DNA from 3 places in the Novosphingobium pentaromativorans US6-1 genome. Region 3 is predicted to be linked to each of the others. Evidence: riboswitches for the same ligand, from Rfam matches in the RefSeq annotation. Region 3 holds a riboswitch; each other region holds the start of a gene.
The links. Region 3 has a riboswitch for cobalamin ahead of cobW (cobalamin biosynthesis protein CobW). Riboswitches for the same ligand answer to the same signal wherever they lie in the genome.
Positions count from the first base shown of each region.

Region 1: it holds a riboswitch for cobalamin, as region 3 does, so the genes downstream of both, JI59_RS15090 (TonB-dependent receptor plug domain-containing protein) here and cobW (cobalamin biosynthesis protein CobW) in region 3, are expected to answer to the same signal.
Region 2: it holds a riboswitch for cobalamin, as region 3 does, so the genes downstream of both, cobO (cob(I)yrinic acid a,c-diamide adenosyltransferase) here and cobW (cobalamin biosynthesis protein CobW) in region 3, are expected to answer to the same signal.

Region 1 is NZ_CP009291.1:3,225,487-3,231,645, reverse strand. Features, by position in the region: gene JI59_RS15090 (TonB-dependent receptor plug domain-containing protein) at 1-941, opposite strand, end outside; cobalamin riboswitch at 1,036-1,232, opposite strand; gene JI59_RS15085 (cell wall hydrolase) at 1,428-2,636, shown strand; gene JI59_RS15080 (hypothetical protein) at 2,774-3,154, shown strand; gene mdh (malate dehydrogenase) at 3,635-4,597, shown strand; gene sucD (succinate--CoA ligase subunit alpha) at 4,719-5,609, shown strand; gene JI59_RS15065 (2-oxoglutarate dehydrogenase E1 component) at 5,795-6,159, shown strand, end outside.
Region 2 is NZ_CP009291.1:716,101-722,259, reverse strand. Features, by position in the region: gene JI59_RS03260 (threonine-phosphate decarboxylase) at 1-753, opposite strand, end outside; gene cobS (adenosylcobinamide-GDP ribazoletransferase) at 750-1,457, opposite strand; gene JI59_RS03250 (histidine phosphatase family protein) at 1,454-2,029, opposite strand; gene cobT (nicotinate-nucleotide--dimethylbenzimidazole phosphoribosyltransferase) at 2,026-3,042, opposite strand; gene JI59_RS03240 (DUF1636 domain-containing protein) at 3,039-3,446, opposite strand; cobalamin riboswitch at 3,626-3,820, opposite strand; cobalamin riboswitch at 3,880-4,088, shown strand; gene cobO (cob(I)yrinic acid a,c-diamide adenosyltransferase) at 4,186-4,872, shown strand; gene ggt (gamma-glutamyltransferase) at 5,031-6,159, shown strand, end outside.
Region 3 is NZ_CP009291.1:3,537,430-3,543,588, forward strand. Features, by position in the region: gene JI59_RS16650 (HoxN/HupN/NixA family nickel/cobalt transporter) at 1-1,033, shown strand, start outside; cobalamin riboswitch at 1,109-1,346, shown strand; gene cobW (cobalamin biosynthesis protein CobW) at 1,531-2,568, shown strand; gene cobN (cobaltochelatase subunit CobN) at 2,576-5,854, shown strand; gene JI59_RS16665 (precorrin-3B synthase) at 5,851-6,159, shown strand, end outside.

The DNA of each region.
Region 1 (6,159 bases), 310 kb from region 3:
TCGGAATTGAACTGGTCCGAGATCGTCGGGTCGTAGTAACGGCGGCGGGTGTCCGAAACCTGATAGCCTGCATCGAGCGTGAGCGCATCACCGGTCCACGTCAGCCCCGCGCGGCCGCCCAGCTCGCGGGTCTTCTGGTACTCGGGCGTATCGGCGAAAGTGTAATCGGGCGCAGGATAGCCATCGAGGTCGAGCGTGCCATCGGTAAAGCGGCCCACCACGCTGGCGGTAAGGCCCGGCACCAGATCGACGTGGGCACGGCCACCGGCCCGCCACTGCCTGAAGCCGTCGGCCTCGGTACCGGACGCCGCCTGGCTGATGCCATCGGTGCGCATGTAACCGCCGTTGAGGTTGACGCCGTAAGTCTCGCCGGAAAGCCCGGCCGAAACCTGCCCGTCGAAGCTGTCGCGCGCGCCATACTCTGCCGAGCCCTCGACGCCGTTGACGTCGCGGCTGGTGATCGCCAGCACGCCGCCGATGGCTTCCGATCCCCAGACGACCGAGTTCGAACCGCGCAGCAGTTCGACCCTGCCGACCGGCCCGGTCATCAGGTTGCCGAAATCGAACCCGCCGCTGGGCGCGGCAATGTCCGCAACGCGCAGGCCGTCGACCAGCACCAGAAGCTGCTGGGAATTGGCGCCGCGCACGAACAGGCTCGTCGTCCCGCCGATGCTGCCGTTACGGCTGAAGGTCACGCCCGGCAGGCGCTCCAGCACGCGGGCGACGTCCGGCCCCTGGATGGAATCGATCTCCTCGCTGCCGACGACGCTGACGGGCTGCCCCGCCTGATCGACGCGCAGCGCGCTGCCGGTCGCGATCACCGTGATCGCGTCGCCCAGCGGAACGAACGGCGCGACATCGGCCTCATCGGCAAGAGCGGGGGAAACAAGAGCGGGTGTGGACACGGCAAGCGCGGTGCCGAGCAGATACAGATACTTCACGTACAAACCTCCAACCTGAACGAAGCGTCGCTCGTGGCTGAGGCCGCGCCTTCACGGCGCATGACTCGCTGCATTCCGGTCCAACCCGCCCGGCGCGGAACGACCATCACTGGCAGGTCTCCTGGCTCCCGGATCATAGCGCCGCCCCACCTTCCCGGCATCCTTGTGACAAGACGCCAGTGGCCAATCGGGACGGAACTCCCCGGTCACAGTTGCGGGGACAGCGCCGGAATCGAACCGGCTTCCCTCTTAGGTCCGGCAAGCCGGACAACCCGTGACGTGGCCGGGCGGATACTGCGGTGTTGCAGGCTTTGCAAGCACGGCCGCGCAAGTACCTGCCCGCGCAACCGGTTTGTTTACCGGTTAAGGCTACAAGGCGGCGGTGTGTCGCTTCGGGACGGCGACCACGGAGCGGATGCGCCGGATCGATAGGCGGGTTAGGCGCAGGATGCGCCGACGAGCCACGTTGACGGGGCGCACGTTGAAGTGGCGCACATTGACGGTGCGCACTTTGACAAGGCGAGCGAAAGGAACCGAGTGACCGAGCCACCTGCCCTGATGGCCCTGATCGGCGAAAGCGAGGCGCGCCCGCGCGACTTCGCGGCCCGGTTCGAGCGCGGGCGCAGGAACCGGCATGCGCACCGCGCCCATCTGCAGCGGCGCTGGAGCGTGGCCGCTGCAGGCCTTGCCGCCATCGCCCTGCCCGCCTTCGCCTCACCGGGACACTGGGACCGCTTCACCATCGCCGCTGCCACGGCCGAGGCGCAGACCCCCGAGCCGATGCCCTTCGAGCGCGCCGGATCGAGTTTTCCCGGCTCCGCCTTCTATTACCTCGAACAGGAAGCCGCGCCCCTGCAGGTGGGCGAAGGCATCCATTCCGACGCCGGGGACGCGGACGCACCGGCCCCTGAAGCCCGCGCCCCTGCCCGCCCGCTCACCATCGATGCCAGCGGCATCGACCGCACCCGCGCGCTGCAGTGCATGACCGCCGCCATATACTATGAAGCCGCAAGCGAGGCCGAAGCCGGCCAGCGTGCGGTTGCGCAGGTCGTGCTCAACCGGGTGGCCCACCCGGCCTATCCCAATACCGTGTGCGGCGTGGTCTACGAAGGATCGGAACGCTCCACCGGCTGCCAGTTCTCGTTCACCTGCGACGGCTCGCTCGCACGCAAACCTTCGCGCTATTTCTGGGACCGGGCGATGCAGGTCGCCCGCGCCGCGCTGACGGGCTACGTCTATGCCCCGGTCGGCCTGGCGACGCATTACCACACCGTGCAGGTCCATCCCTACTGGGCTGCGAGCCTCGAATACCTCGGCACCATCGGGGCGCATCGCTTCTACAGTTTCCATGGCGCGGCGGGCCGCCCGGGCGCCTTCCGCTTCGCCTACCTGGGCGGCGAACCGGCAGCCGCACCGCACCCCCGCGACACCGCTTCGCCCACCATGGCGGCGGCAGACACGCTCGATCCGGTGGCGATCCAGCGCAAGTTCGATGCACAAGGGGCAGCGCCGACTGCCGCGGCAAGCCCGATCGAGACAGCCGCCGCCAAGACCGCGCCCGCGCCGATCTATTCCAGCGCCATTCGCGAACGCGGCGGCGAAGCACTCTACCGGGCGCAGAAGCTGCCCGAAACCGGCGACATCAAGCCGCAATACGCCAATAGCGGCCGCTGGATCGCCCAGCCGGGCACCTGACCCGGCGCGATCTGTCTCCTTTCGGGGCACCGTGGGGCCATGGCAAGAATTCGGCAACCATAGGCCATTACAAACACTTAGAGCATCATCGTCATAAGGGTGCCGATCAGAACAACGACACAAAGGGCCCGCCTGACATGACGATCCGCTTCTCCGCTGCCTATGGCGGAAAAAGTCCAGCGATTGTGCGTGCCCTGTGCCCCTCCGCCCCCCTGGGCGCAGTCAACGACAATGGCTGCAGACCCATTCTCGGCGGCTCCGCCCGCCGCGCCATCGCTGCCTATTCGGAACAGATGCACCTGCCGATGCAGGCGGCGAACGACCAGCGGATGTTGACCGAGGCCCTGCGCCACTTCGCCCGCCACGGCCTCTCGGCCGCTGCCCATGCGCGCGAGAACGCGGAAGCCGCCAAGGCCGCCAGCGACGAGGAGGCGTGCCGCTGGTGGATCTCGATCTGCCGCCAGCTCGATCGCCGCATGGCCGACGCCCTGGCGCGCAAGATCGCCCGCCACGGCTGATCCTGCGGCGGCGAGACGGCCGCACCCCATCGTCGCAGGTAATGCCGCGCGCGATACCGATCCTTCGCCAGGCTCGGGATGAGCGGTGCGTGTGGGGTGAGCGCAGCCGCTCCGAATCGCGACGGCGCGCAAGCCCCTCAAGTCCGCGCATCTTGCCCTTCCGGCGATTCGCCCCGAGCCTCTTGCAATGCCCAGGCTTCGGTGAGAGACATGTCCCGCGCCGCGCAAGACTTACGCAAACCTTGCCAAATCGTTGAAAATCCGCGCCTGGCGGCCCTGTTTTATCGCCACTATTGCAATTGCGAACTATTATCAATTAAAAGTGCCCGCTTGCGCCCTGCCCGCGTCGTTTCGCGGTTGCAATGTCGGTGCGAGGGGCGTAGGGCCCGCTTCGCAACTGACGGCACCTGCCTTATGCGGGACAAAGCAGGCCGCCTTTCACGTCCGAGGTCCCGCCATTGGGAAGGACAAGCACGCATCATGGCTCGTAAGAAGATTGCCCTTATCGGCGCCGGCAACATCGGCGGCACCCTCGCGCACCTCGCTGCGCAGAAGGAACTGGGCGACATCGTCCTGTTCGACATCGCCGAAGGCATCCCCCAGGGCAAGGCTCTCGACCTGTCGCAGTGCGGTCCCGTCGAAGGCTTCGACGCCGCCATCACCGGCACCAATGACTACGCCGACATCGCCGGCGCCGACGTCATCATCGTCACCGCTGGCGTTCCCCGCAAGCCGGGCATGAGCCGCGACGACCTGCTGGGCATCAACCTCAAGGTGATGAAGTCGGTCGGCGAAGGCATCAAGCAGTACGCTCCCGACGCTTTCGTGATCTGCATCACCAACCCGCTCGACGCGATGGTCTGGGCGCTGCGCGAATTCTCCGGCCTGCCCCACAGCAAGGTCGTCGGCATGGCCGGCGTGCTGGACTCGGCGCGCTTCTCGACCTTCCTCGCCTGGGAATTCGGCGTTTCGGTGCGCGACGTCACCAGCTTCGTGCTGGGCGGCCACGGCGACACCATGGTCCCTGTCGTCGAGTACTCGACCGTCAAGGGCATCCCCGTTCCCGACCTCATCAAGATGGGCAAGTCGACCCAGGAGCGCATCGACGAGATCGTCAAGCGCACGGCCAACGGCGGCGGCGAGATCGTCGGCCTGCTCAAGACCGGCTCGGCCTTCTACGCTCCGGCCGCTTCCGCCATTGCCATGGCTGAATCCTACCTCGGCGACCAGAAGCGCATCCTGCCCTGCGCCGCCTACCTCGAAGGCCAGTACGGCGTCGACGGTCTCTACGTCGGCGTGCCGGTGAAGATCGGCAAGGACGGCGTCGAGGAAGTCATCGAGATCTCGCTCGACGAGAAGGCCAAGGCAGGCCTGCAGGTCTCGATCGACGCGGTCAAGGAACTGCTGGTAGCCTGCAAGGGCATCGACGGCTCGCTGGCCTGAGGAAATAGCCGTCGTGCGATGCGGGCCTGACAATCTCGCCAGTATCGCACGGCGCAAATAGTTTCTTGGAACCTCCCCAGCCGATCAGGCTGCTTCCACGATCAGGAACAGGAAAAGATCCATGTCCATTCTCGTCGACAAGAATACCAAGGTCATCACCCAGGGGATGACCGGCAAGACCGGCAGCTTCCACACCCAGGCCGCGCTCGACTACGGCACGCAGATGGTTGCCGGCGTCACCCCCGGCAAGGGCGGCACCGAACACCTCGGCCTGCCCCAGTTCGACACGGTTGCCGAAGCCAAGGCCGTGACCGGCGCCAATGCCTCGTGCGTCTACGTTCCGCCCTCGGGCTGTGCCGACGCGATCCTCGAAGCCATCGATGCCGAGATCGAACTGATCGTCGCCATCACCGAGGGCGTTCCGGTTCTCGACATGGTTCGCGTCAAGCGCGCCCTGACCGGTTCGAAGTCGCGCCTCATCGGCCCCAACTGCCCCGGCCTGCTCACCCCCGGTGAATGCAAGATCGGCATCATGCCCGCCAACATCTTCTCGAAGGGTTCGGTCGGCGTGGTCTCGCGCTCGGGCACGCTGACCTACGAAGCCGTGTTCCAGACCACCAATGCCGGCCTCGGCCAGACCACCGCTGTCGGCATCGGCGGCGACCCGGTCAACGGCACCAACTTCATCGACGTGCTCGAACTCTTCCTCGCCGACGACGAGACCAAGTCGATCATCATGATCGGTGAAATCGGCGGCTCGGCCGAAGAAGAAGCCGCGCAGTTCCTCAAGGACGAGGCCAAGCGCGGCCGCAAGAAGCCCATGGCCGGCTTCATCGCGGGCCGCACCGCTCCTCCGGGACGCCGCATGGGCCACGCCGGTGCCATCGTCTCGGGCGGCCAGGGCGGCGCCGAAGACAAGATCGCAGCCATGGAAGATGCTGGCATCCGCGTTGCGGCCAGCCCCTCGCTGCTCGGCGAAACCCTTGTGGAAGCCCTCAAGGAATTCGCCTGACGATCAGGTCGGTGCATGTGTCTGGCGGGGCCCGCCCCGCCGGACCATGCGCCGGGTCGCCAAGTACAGGCAGAACCATAACTGCATAAACGGCCAGCCAGGTTTTCCTCCCCGGGAACCAGCCGGCTTCCAACTGATTTCTCGGTAACGTCGGGCTGTTAATCCGACGAGGTAAGGTGATTCCGATGGGCAACGAAAATCTCGATTTCACTCCGGACCTCGGCATGGACGAACCCCAGCCCGGACCGAGCTGGCAGCGCAGCAACTGGCCGCGCGTAGGGGCCGAGTTCGAAGACGACCTCACCCAGGGCCTCGATCCCACGGCCCTCAAGGTCCAGATCGAAAAGGCCGCTGCCAAGGGCGGCAAGAAGGTCGACCAGGCTAGCCTCGACCAGGCTGCCGCCGACGCGATCCGCGCCATGATGCTGATCCGCACCTATCGCGTGCGCGGTCACCTGGCGGCGGACCTCGACCCGCTCGGCCTCAACCAGCGCAAGCTGCCGCAGGACCTCACCCCCGAATACCACGGCTTCACCGGCGACGCGCTCGA
Region 2 (6,159 bases), 1.2 Mb from region 3:
TTCGAACAGCGCAAGGCGCGTTCCGGCAATCCAGGCGGAGTCGCCGTATGCCGCGCTGCCAATGGCGAGCGCGGCCGAGTGAACCGGCCAATCGCCGATCGCTTCGCGAAAGGCTGCGATCATGTCGCCCGGACCGAGCACGAAGCCGAGCCTCAGACCGGCAAGGCCGAAAAACTTGCCGAAGGAGCGCAGGACGATCAACTGCCGTCCGTCCTGAACCCCGGACGCGACGCTCTCAACGGGATCGCAATCGGCATAAGCCTCGTCGACCACGAGCCAGGAACCCGCCATCGTCAGGCGATCAGACCAGTCGAGAACGTCATTGCCCCGCCTGAGCTTGCCGTCGGGATTGTTCGGATTGGCAAAAATCAGCGCGGCGGGTTTCTTCGGGACTTCGCCAAAGTGCGCGCACGGCCCGGCAAAGGCCTCTTCGTGGCTGCCATAGGCGGGTTGCAGCGAGCGCCCCGGCATACCCAGCAGGCGCCCGACGAGGCGGATCGCCAATTCGCTTCCCCCGATCGCGCAGCAATGATCCGGATCGACACCAAAGTGCGCAGCGGCGCGCGCCTCCAACTCGCTCAAGGCGTCAGGTTCGGGAAGCCGGCTCCAGTCGGTCGCGGCGACTGCGGCGCTGGGCCATGGCGATGGATTGATGCCAGTGGACAGGTCCAGCCAGTCACCCGGACGGCCGCCGAAGCGCCGACAGGCCTCGAGCAGCCGTCCTCCGTGACGTACAGGCGGCAGCGCGTTCATGTCAGGACCAGCGCGGCGAGAAGCGCGGTCTCGCATAGCTCTATCCCTGCACCATGACCGTCGCCCGAGATCCCGCCCAGCCTGCGCCGCACCCAGACCGCCCACAGCGGGATCGCGATAGCCAGCAGAGCGAAAGGCGGCTCCCATATCGCGCCGATGAGGGCAGGAACGGCCCAGAGCACGAGGTCGATTTCGCGCACGCCGGAACCGAGCCGGCTTCCCAGCCCCTCGTGCAGGGAAGGCAGCATCCTGGCCCAGTACAGCGGCCCCAAGCGTGCCAGGGCCGGCAGGATGCAGAGCATGGGCAAATCGGCCAGGGCCATGTGCTCAAGCAGCACGAACTTGGCGAGCAACTGTAGCACGACCACCACGACCCCGAAGCTGCCGACGTGCGGATCGGACAGGACCTCGGAAAGTCGCGTGGCATTGCCGTGCGCAGCCCCGGCGGCATCGGCGACATCGGCCAGTCCATCGAGGTGCAGCGCGCCTGTCACCGCTGCCCAGGCGAGCAGCGCCAGCAGCGCTGACAGCCAGGCGCCCTGGAGCGATCCCAGCCACCATGCGCCGGAAACGACGCCTCCCACGACAAGACCCACTACCGGGAAGTAGCGCAGCAGCGCCGCGAAGTCGGTCTCGTCCACATTCACCTGCGGCAAGGGAATGCGCGTGGTGAATTGCATGGCGAGGACGAAGCGCCGTATCATGGCGCCGGTGCCTCGATCGCGATGATCTGCCCGGCGCTTTTGCCCCCCAGCCACACGCGAAGGCTGACGAGCGCACCGTAAGGCAGGTCGAACGCCCAGACCCCGCGATGATCGAGACCGGTGAGGTACGAGACTGCAGCCCGGATCGAACCGCCGTGGGCAAGGACGAGGCTGTCCTCGCGCATTTCTTCCACTGCCGCGCCCACCCGTTGCAGGAGCGCCGACCAGGTTTCTCCATCCGGCGGAGGGAAGGAATCGGGATCGTCCCAGAACCGCGCCAAAGCGTCTGCGGGCAAGTGTTGCGCGGCCTTTCCGTCCCATGTTCCGAAATCGAGTTCGCGCCAGCGAGGGTCCATATCGATCGGAACATGGCGCCGGGCCGCAATCTGCCGGGCAGGAGCATGCGCGCGTTCGAGATCGGAGCAGCAGATCCGGGAGAAGGCCAGTTCGGCCCCGCGTGCGGCGCAAGCGGCAACGCCCGATGCCAGCGGCGGCTCGTCGAGATGTCCGAGCATCAGGCCGGGACGCTGCGGAGCCCCGTGCCGCATGAGGTGCAGCACGAAACCCTTCATTGCGCTTGCGACACTCTGGCCTCGGCAAAGGTCGCCATGCCATTGTGCGCGGCAATCGCCGAACGCACGAGCTGCGTCGCCACTGCCGCGCCGGTCCCCTCGCCAAGGCGCATCCCGAGCCGCAGCAGGGGCTCGAGGCCCAGCCAGTCAAGCAGCCGCAGATGGCCCGCTTCCGCGGAACAGTGTGCAGCCAGGCAATGCGCCGCGAACTGCGGCTGGTCGGCCACCAGCGGCGCAATCGACGCGCATGCGATGTAGCCGTCGAGAAGGACCGGAATGCGTTTCATCCGCGCGGCCAGGATGGCCCCGGCCATGGCCGCGATTTCCCGTCCGCCCAGTCGGCGCAGGGTTTCGAAGGCATCGTTGCAGGCGGGGCCGTGACAGGCAAGCGCCAGCGAGACGACAATCCGCTTGCGCAGGACTCCGTCCATCTCGAGCCCGGTTCCGGCCCCTACCCAGTCTTCCACCGCGCCCTTGCAGGACTGCGCACAAAGGGCGGCAGCGGGCGTCGTGTTGCCGATGCCCATTTCGCCTACGAAGAGCAGATCCAGCCCATCTTCGACGACTCCGGCACCGGCATTGATCGCGGCAAGGCAATCGCCTTCGCTCATTGCCGGCTCTTCCACGAAGTCGGCAGTCGGCCTTTCCAGCTCGATGGGCACGATCACCAGTTCCGCGCCGCAGGCATCGGCCATGGCATTGATCGCCGCTCCGCCAGCTGCGAAATTGGCAACCATCTGGGCTGTCACTTCCGCAGGATAAGTGCTGAGGCCACGTGCCGCGATGCCGTGATTCCCGGCGAAGATCGCCGCACGGATACGATCCAGACGAGGCCTCTCGCGGTCCTGCCACGAGGCCATGAAGATGGCGATGTCTTCGAGACGGCCAAGCGATCCCAATGGCTTGGTCAGAGCGTTCTGGCGCAGCTGGGCGGCCGCCAGCGCCACTTTGTTGGCCGCAGGCAGATCGGCAAGGGCAGCCGCGAAAGCCCCCCGGCTTTCGAACTGGATCATGTGCAAAGATACCCTTCGGGCGGGGTACGCGTGATAAAATGACCTTTCACGCCCTGCGGCCAGCTGCGGTAGGGAACGACGCCTTCCTCGCTTTCAGCATGTTGCGCAGCATAGCTGAGGATCGCGTGCGCGGCCTCGCGGTCTGCGGCGAAATCGCCGAGAACGTAACCGACCTTGCCCGGCGCGCGGACATGCACCGTGCAGAAACGCTTGCAGGCAAACAGGCACGGCATTTCCTGCACGGCGACCGCCGCCAGGGCCGGTTCTTCGGCCTGGACTTCGCGCATGGCCGAGGCAAGGCGCGCACCGCCCCGCTTGCCATGCTCATCCTCGCGCTCGGTCTCGGAATGGCGGCAGGTCGAGCAGACCACCACAGAAGCTTCAGCTTTCACGGCACGCAGCATCAACGCATCGCTCCAGAACACGGACGACAAATAGACATCAAGAGCATGTTCACGCTCCCTCCTTGCAAACGGCTCCAGCCCTGCCGGAAGCGAGACCGGCAAGACGATGACTGTCGTTGCGCGAGGGACGACCCCGCTTTGCGCAAGGCCCTCGAACACCCGGTGCGCCCTGCCCGGATGAAGAACGACTGCGGCAGGCAGGTCTCCTGGCTCACGGGTCAGCGCCGCTCCGGCCGCCTTCTCAGGACCGGCTTGGGGTCCCAATGGCGAAATGGCCGGATGGCTCGCCGCTTACAGTTGCAGGGGCAGCCCGGGACTTGCACCCGAATTCCCTTTTGATCCCCTTGCGGGGAACCTGTCGCAGCCCGGCAAGTATCGCGCAGTCATGCCCTTCGCAAGCGCAATATGCTTGCAGGCAGCCTTGCCCTGACCTATCCGCGAGGCCGTAACGGGTGCCCGCAAGGGCTTAATCGGGAAGTCCGGGCAGCGAAGTCTTCGCCGCATCTACGGCACTGCTCCCGCAACTGTGACCGGTGAGCGCATCGCCATTATGCCATTGAACGGGCACACCCTGTTCGAGAAGGCGGCGAAAGGCGCGGCGAACCGGAAAGTCAGGAAACCGGCCCGCTACCGTCGTTCCTTCGCGCGGGCGGGATGAACCGGGCGGACGAGGGCCTCGCATCCTGCGGGCAATCCCTTGGCAAACGACAATCGTGCGTGCGTCGAAGAGGAAACCCGAGTGAATGCCAGACTTGCCGGACTCTCCTTCGCCCCGCCGCATGCCACCCACGAGAGAGGCCAGACCGTTATGACCGATACCGAGAATCTCACCGAAGAAGACCGCCGCCACAAGGAACGGACCCGCAAGCTCAAGTCCTTAGTCGATGCGCGCATTGCTGCAGCCAGGATCGACAAGGGCCTGGTGCTCGTCCTTACCGGAAACGGCAAGGGCAAGTCCTCGAGCGCCTTCGGCATGGTGGCTCGCACGCTGGGCTACGGGCGCACGGCTGCGGTATTCCAGTTCATCAAGAGCAAGGTCGACGTGGGCGAACGCGCTTTCCTCTCCGTGCAGCCGGGCGTCACCTGGGAGAACTGCGGCGAGGGCTTCACCTGGGAAACCCAGAACCGCCAGCGCGACATTGCCGCTGCGCAGGCCGGGTGGACCAAGGCAAAGGCCGCGCTGGCCGATCCTGAGATCTCGCTCGTCGTGCTAGATGAACTGACGTACCTCATCAATTACGGCTACCTCACGCTGGAAGAAGTCCTTCCTGCGATCAGGAACCGGCCGGAGATGCAGCACGTGGTAATCACCGGGCGCGCGGCCCATGCCGAATTCATCGAACTGGCCGACACGGTAAGCAGGATCGGTGACGAGAAGCACGCTTTCCGCAATGGCATCAAGGCGCAGCCGGGGATCGACCTCTAGCCAACGGCAGCGCACTGCAAGCAGAAATGTCCTCGCCGCAAGGCCCTATACCTGCCGGACGGAACTGTTAGGTTCCGTCCCGGCGATCGCGCGAGTCCCTGACTGAAGGGGCCATCGCCGCGACAAGATCGATTGAAGCTACCCCGCGGAGAACCCTATTGCGCCGCCTTTTCCTGTCCGTCGGCCTTGCCGCACTGACACTGACGACCATTTCCCAGGCCAGCGTTTCCCAGGCCAGCGTTTCCCAGGCCAGTCCGCCCCCTGCAGCAACCGTCGAGCAGACCGCACGGGCCGAAGTACCGGAGCGGGAACAGGCCGGGTTTGCAAAGCATGCAATGGTCGCGGCGGCCAATCCCCTCGCTGTGAAGGCAGGGGTGGACGTGCTGCGCAAGGGCGGCTCGGCGGTCGACGCCGCAGTGGCGATCCAGGCGGTCCTCGGCCTTGTCGAACCGCAGAGTTCGGGGATCGGCGGCGGCGCCTTCATGGTCTACTACGACGCGAAGAGCCGCAAGGCGACATACTACGACGGGCGCGAAACCGCGCCTGCCGGCGCGACCGACCGCCTATTCCTCGACGATGAGGGCAACCGACTGCCTTTCTTCGATGCGGTTCTTGGCGGCATTTCAACCGGCGTGCCCGGGGCCGTGGCCATGCTCGACATGGCCCATCACGATCACGGCAAGCTTGCCTGGGCGGACCTGCTGAAGCCGGCCGGCAATCTTGCCGAGGACGGCTTCATCGTCAGCCCCCGCCTTGCCGGCATGATCCGGATGGAGCGCGCACCGCAATCCTCCGCGCCCGATGCTGTCGCGTATTTCTCCAAGGCGGACGGCACCCGCTATGCCGCGGGGGACCGGCTGCGCAATCCGGCCTACGCCCGCACCTTGGAGCGGATCGCCAGGTTCGGAGCCTCCGGCCTGCTGACCGGCCCTGTTGCCGCTGACATCGTCAGGCGCGTGAGCGAGGGACCGCGCCCGAGCACGATGACGCTGGCCGACCTCGCCGCCTATCGCCCGCGCTCCGGCCCGGCGCTTTGCGAACCTTACCGCGTCTACATGGTCTGCACGCCGCAGGCACCGTCCGGCGGCCCGGGACTGCTCATGGCGCTGGGCATTCTCGACCATACCGATATCGGCAAGCGCAATGCCAAAGATGAAAAGGCCTGGTTCGAGTTCGCGCAGGCAAGCCGGCTGGCCTATGCCGACCGCGACCGCTACGTCGGCGATCCGGCCTTCGTCGAAGTTCCGATCAAGGGCCTGCTCGATCCGGACTACCTGGCAGCGCGCG
Region 3 (6,159 bases):
GCATTCTGTTCGACCCAACCTGCGCCGCCGGATAGGCTGGCTTTTCGGCCCGCTCGTGGCCGCCAATATCGCCGCCTGGATCTGGGCTTTCTCGCTGTTCCACGATCAGCCGCTCATGCTCGGCACGGCCCTGCTGGCATGGGGCCTGGGGCTGCGTCATGCCGTGGACGCGGACCATATCGCGGCCATCGACAACGTGACCCGCAAGCTGATGCAGGACGGTCAGCGCCCGATCGCAGTCGGCTTCTGGTTCGCCATCGGACATTCCGGCATCGTCACCATCGCGGCCATAGCCATTGCCCTGACGACGAGCGCACTGACGCAGTTCGAAAGTCTCAAGCAGGTCGGCGGTCTCGTCGCGACCTCGATCTCGGCGATCTTCCTGTTCTCGATTGCCGCCATGAACCTGATCATCCTGCGCAACGTGTGGAAGACCTTCGCCCATGTCCGTGCCGGGGGCGCCTATGTGGAGGAAGACCTCGACATGCTGCTGGGCAATCGCGGGCTGATGGCGCGCCTTTTCCGGCCGATGTTCCGCCTCATCACCCGCAGCTGGCACATGGCTCCGCTGGGCTTCCTGTTCGGGCTGGGTTTCGACACCGCGACCGAAGTGGCCATCCTGGGCCTTTCGGCGGGGCAGGCGGCGGACGGGCTCTCCATCGGCACGATCCTCGTCCTGCCGGTGCTTTTCGCCGTGGGCATGGCGCTGATCGATACCGCCGACGGCGTCGTCATGCTCGGCGCCTACGAGTGGGCTTTCGTCAAGCCGATCCGCAAGCTCTACTACAACATCACCATCACCCTGATTTCGGCGCTTGTCGCCATCGTCATCGGCGGGATCGAAACGGTCGCCCTGATCGGCGATAAGCTGGGCCTCACCGGCGGCCTGTTCGATATTGCCGGCGAACTGGGAGAGAACTTCAACAGCCTGGGGTTCGGCATCATCGGCCTTTTCGTGCTGTGCTGGCTCGCCAGCTTCGCGATCTACCGCTGGAAGCGCTTCGACGATATCGAAGTGCGCGTCTCGGCATGAGAACCGGTCCTTAGGCGATTGGCTTGGCGGTCGATCTGTTCTAGGGCCTCGCTTCGAAGCACGGATCGATTCTGTGCTTCGAATGATCGCGCCGGTGCCCCGAAAGGGGCTTAATCGGGAATGCGGTGCGGGAAGGTCTCTCCTTCCCAAAACCGCGGCTGTCCCTGCAACTGTGAGCGGATAGCGAGATGCACACGGTTCCCTTCCTCACGCGAAGGGCCGGCCACTGGATGAAGCCGCAAGGCGATCCGGGAAGGCGTGCATCAAGCAGTGACCCGCAAGCCAGGAGACCTGCCGGCGCACCGGTCGCTCTTGCCTTGATCCAGGGGATGGTCACGGCACGGTAATTCTTCCGTCTGAGCGACGAAGCTGTGCGGCTGGGGCTGCACGAACGCGCGGTAACGGGTGCCTTTTCGCGCCCGCCCGTCGCCGCGCGTCGGTCGGATTCGCTCCCGGCAAGCCCCGCCGTTGTCGCCATGGCGCGTGGGGAATTGCCGATGCCTGACCTGTCCAAGGTCCCTGTAACGATCATCACCGGTTTTCTGGGCGCGGGTAAGACCACGCTCATCAGCCATCTCATCCGCAATGCCGGCGGTCGCCGCCTGGCGGTCGTCGTCAATGAATTCGGCACGCTGGGCGTCGATGGAGATATCCTGAAGTCGTGCGCCATCCCCGACTGCCCGGCAGAGAACGTCGTCGAACTGGCCAATGGCTGCATCTGCTGCACCGTCGCCGACGACTTCATCCCCACTGTCGAGAAGCTGCTGGCGCTTGAACCCCGGCCCGATCACATCCTGATCGAAACTTCGGGTCTCGCGCTGCCCAAGCCGCTGCTCAAGGCTTTCGACTGGCCCGCGATCCGCAGCCGCATCACTGTCGACGGGGTGCTTGCCCTTGCCGACGCAGAGGCCGTGGCCGAGGGCCGGTTCGCACCCGATCTCGCCGCACTCGAGGCGCAGCGCGCGGCCGACCCGGAAATCGATCACGAGACGCCGCTGTCCGAAGTCTTCGAGGACCAGCTCGCCTGCGCCGACATGGTGCTGCTGACCAAGGCCGACCTTGCCGGCGCCGAGGGCCTTGCCCGCGCGCGTGAAGTCATCTCCGCCGAAGCCCCGCGCCCGGTCCCGGTCATCGAACTGAGCGAGGGCGTCGTCGATCCTCGCGTGATCCTTGGCCTTGGCGCTGCTGCCGAGGACGACATTGCCGCGCGTCCCTCGCACCACGATGGCGAGGACGATCACGAGCACGAGGATTTCGACAGCGCCGTCATCGAACTGGGCGAAATCGCCGATCCCGCTGCTCTCACCGCACGCATCGAAACACTGGCGAGCGATCACCGGGTGCTGCGGGTGAAGGGCTATGTCGCGGTAGCCGGCAAGCCGATGCGCATGCTGGTGCAGGCGGTCGGCGCGCGGGTACGCAGCCACTACGACCGCCCCTGGCGCCCCGATGAAGCGCGCCTCACGTCGCTGGTCGCCATCGCCGAGCACGATCACCTCGATCCCGCTGCGATAAGGGCCGTGCTGCAGGGCTGAGGCCGCGATGCACGTTATCTTCCGCGAGACCCACGGGATCGAGGAAGCCTCCGTTCCGCAGGATCTGGGGCAGGCTCCGGCCGATCTCGTGGTGCTGTCGTTTTCGGACAGCGACCTCGGCGCTTTCGCTGCCGGTTGGCGCAGCGCGCGCGATGCGGGGGACAGTCCGCCCTCGCTGCGCCTCGCCAATCTTGCGGCACTGACGCATCCCTTGTCGGTCGACACCTATGTCGAGCGCACGCTGGCAGGTGCGAAGGCGATCCTGGTGCGGATCATCGGCGGGCTTCCCTACTGGACTTACGGCCTGCAGCAGGTGGAGGCGCTGGCGCGTTCGCGCGGGATCGCGCTGGCCGTGCTGCCCGCAGACGGGCGCGAGGACGAAAGGCTCGATGCCGTCTCGACCGTTCCGGTTTCCGCGCTGCGCGAACTGACCCGCCTTTGCGATATCGGCGGCGCTGTTGCGGCGCGGGCAGCTCTTTCACGGCTCGCGCAAGCGGGCGGCCTGCTGGCGGACGGCAAGACCGGGCGCGAAGTCCGGGCCATTCAGGCGCTGCCGATTGCCGGGGCGTGGCTTCCAGGTGAAGACACGGCCTGTCCGGCGGCCTTTGCCCTGACAGCATCCCGCCCGCGCGTGCTGCTCGCGTTCTATCGATCCTATCTCAGCTCCGCCGATCTCGAACCGTTCGAGGCACTCCACGCGGCCTTGCGCGCACGCGGTTTCGATGTGCTGGGCCTTTACGTGCCCTCGCTGAAGGCCCCTGAAGTTCGCGGCTGGGTGGATCGCTGGGTGCGGGCGCTGCAGCCCGCGGCGGTGATCAATGCGACCGCCTTTTCCGCGCGTGACGATGAAGGCGCGACGCCGCTCGACGGCGCCGGTGTCCCGGTGTTCCAGGTCGCGCTGGCGACGAGCGGGCGGCAAGCCTGGCAGGATGCCTCGCGCGGTCTGTCGCCGGCCGATCTCGCCATGCATGTCGTGCTTCCCGAAGTCGACGGCCGCATCTTTGCAGGCGTGGCCAGCTTCAAGGAAGCCGCTGCGCGCGACGATGCCCTTGAATTTTCGCGCAGTGCCCACCGCGCCGAGCCATCGCGGATCGAAGCGATTGCCGCGCGCGTCGCGGGGTGGATCGCGCTGGGCCGGAAACCCGCGGCAGAGCGGCGCCTTGCGATGGTTCTCTCGACCTATCCGGGCAAGGGCTACCAGATGGCCCACGCCGTCGGGCTGGATGCACTGGCCTCCGCCGATGCGATCCTCGCCGATCTGGCGCAGGCCGGTTACACGGTCGAATGCGGCCATGACCTTGTGGCGGGCCTTGGCGAAGCGACCGCCAGTTGGCCGCTCGGCGCTTATCGCGCCGCTCTGGCCCGCTTGCCTGCAGCGCTGCAGGCCGATCTGGCCGAGGCCTGGGGAGACGCCGAAAGGGACCCCGCCGTTGCCGACGGCGCCTTTCATTTTCGCGTCGTGGAGCTTGGCCATGTCCTGGTCGCCCTGCAGCCCGAGCGCGGCTGGTCTGCCGAGCGTGACGAGGGTTACCACGATGTCTCGCGTTGCCCGCGTCATGGCTATGTTGCCTTCTATCTCTGGCTGCACGAGCGCCGGGTCGATGCGCTCGTCCATCTCGGCGCGCACGGAACGCTTGAGTGGCTGCCGGGTAAATCGGTGGCGCTTGGCGATGCCTGTTGGCCTGAGGCGCTGACCGGCGCCCTGCCTGTCATCTATCCTTTCATCGTCAACGATCCCGGCGAGGCGGCGCAGGCCAAGCGCCGGATCGGAGCCGTCACGCTGGGACACGCACCGCCGCCGCTGGCTCCCGCGCAGCAAGGCGCAGGACTGACGCGCCTCGAAGCGCTGCTGGACGAGTTTTCCAACGCCGACGGGCTCGATCCGGCGCGGCGTGACAGGCTGCAATCGGCCATCCGCGAGGAAGCGCAGGCGCTGGGGCTGGAGGTGGAACTCGGCCTCGACGGCGCGACCTCGCTGGTCGAGGCGATCACCCGCATCGACCGCTTCGTGTGCGACGTGAAGGAGAGCCAGTTCGGCGACGGCCTGCATGTCTACGGCCGCGGCGAGCAGGGCGAGGCGGAGCGCAGCGGACTGCTGGCCGCACTGGCCGGACGGCGTGTGGCGGCGGGGCCATCCGGTTCGCCATGGCGCGGGCGCTCCGATGTCCTGCCGACCGGGCGTAATCTCTTCGCGGTCGATCCGCGCGCGGTGCCTTCGCGCACGGCCCATGCGCAAGGCGTGGTCCTCGCCGAGGAACTGGTCCGCCGGCACCTGCAGGACCATGGCGACTATCCACGCGGTCTGGTGGTCGACCTGTGGGGCTCGGCGACGATGCGCACGGCGGGCGAGGAGTTCGCCATGGCCCTGCACCTGCTTGGCGCAAAGCCGGTGTGGGACAATGCGTCCGAACGCGTGACCGGAGTGGAAATCCTGCCGCTGGCCATGCTCGACCGGCCCCGCATTGACGTGACGCTGCGCGTCTCGGGTCTGTTCCGCGATGCGTTTCCGGTCCTTGCCTCCCTGTTCGGGATGGCGGTGCGCGCACTGAGCGAGAGGGACGAGACGCCGGAGTGGAATCCTTTCGCCGGCAAGGCCGCAGCCCCGCGCGTCTATGGCCCGCGTCCCGGGCGCTATGGTCTCGGTCTGCGCGATACGGCCGAGACTTATACCGACGAAGCGCGCCGGGCTGCCGGTGAAGCCTGGCTTGCGGCGTCCGACCATGCGCTCGACGGGCAGGACGAGGCGCCCGATCCTGCGGGTTTGCGTGAGCGCGTCGCGGGGGCTGACGCTTTCGTGCACCTGCAGGACCTGCCCGAGACCGATCTGCTGCTTGCGGCCGACTATGCCGCGCACGAGGCGGGATTTGCCGCAGCGCAATCGGTTACCGGCGGCAAGGCGGCGCTCTACCACCTCGACAATCGCGATCCCGCCCGGCCGTATGCCCGGACCTTGAACGAAGAGATCGCGCGCGTCGTGCGGGCAAGGGCGGCCAATCCACGCTGGGTTGCCGGGATGATGCGCCACGGCTTTCGCGGGGCTGCCGAACTGGCCGCGACGCTCGATCACCTTGGCGCCTTCGCGCATCTCTCCGCTTCGGTGCCGCCGCAGCTGTTCGATCTCTATCACGACGCGACGCTCGGCGAGCCGGAAGTGCGGGCGTTCATGGCGCGCGAAAATCCCGAAGCGCTGGCAGCCATGGAAGCCCGCTTCGCCGCGCTTCATGCCGCTGGCCTGTGGCAGACGCGGCGCAACTCGATCCTTGCCAGCCTGGGAGGCGGGCAATGAGCGGTTTCGCGATCAGGGGCTGGTGTCCCGATGCATGGCATCCGATGGCGGCGGGAGACGGCCTGCTGGTGCGGGTGCGCCCGCGCCTCGGGCGATTGAACCGCAAGCAGGTGCTGGGCCTGTGCGATGCCGCGCTGACCTTTGGCAATGGCATGATCGACCTGACCCGCCGCGCCAACTTCCAGCTGCGCGGGGTGAGCGAGGCTGAATGGCCTGCGCTTATTGCACGGCTCGTCGAACTGGAACTGGTCGAGGCCGATCCCGTCCTCGAGAAGAAGCGCAATCTCCTCGTCGCGCCCATCTGG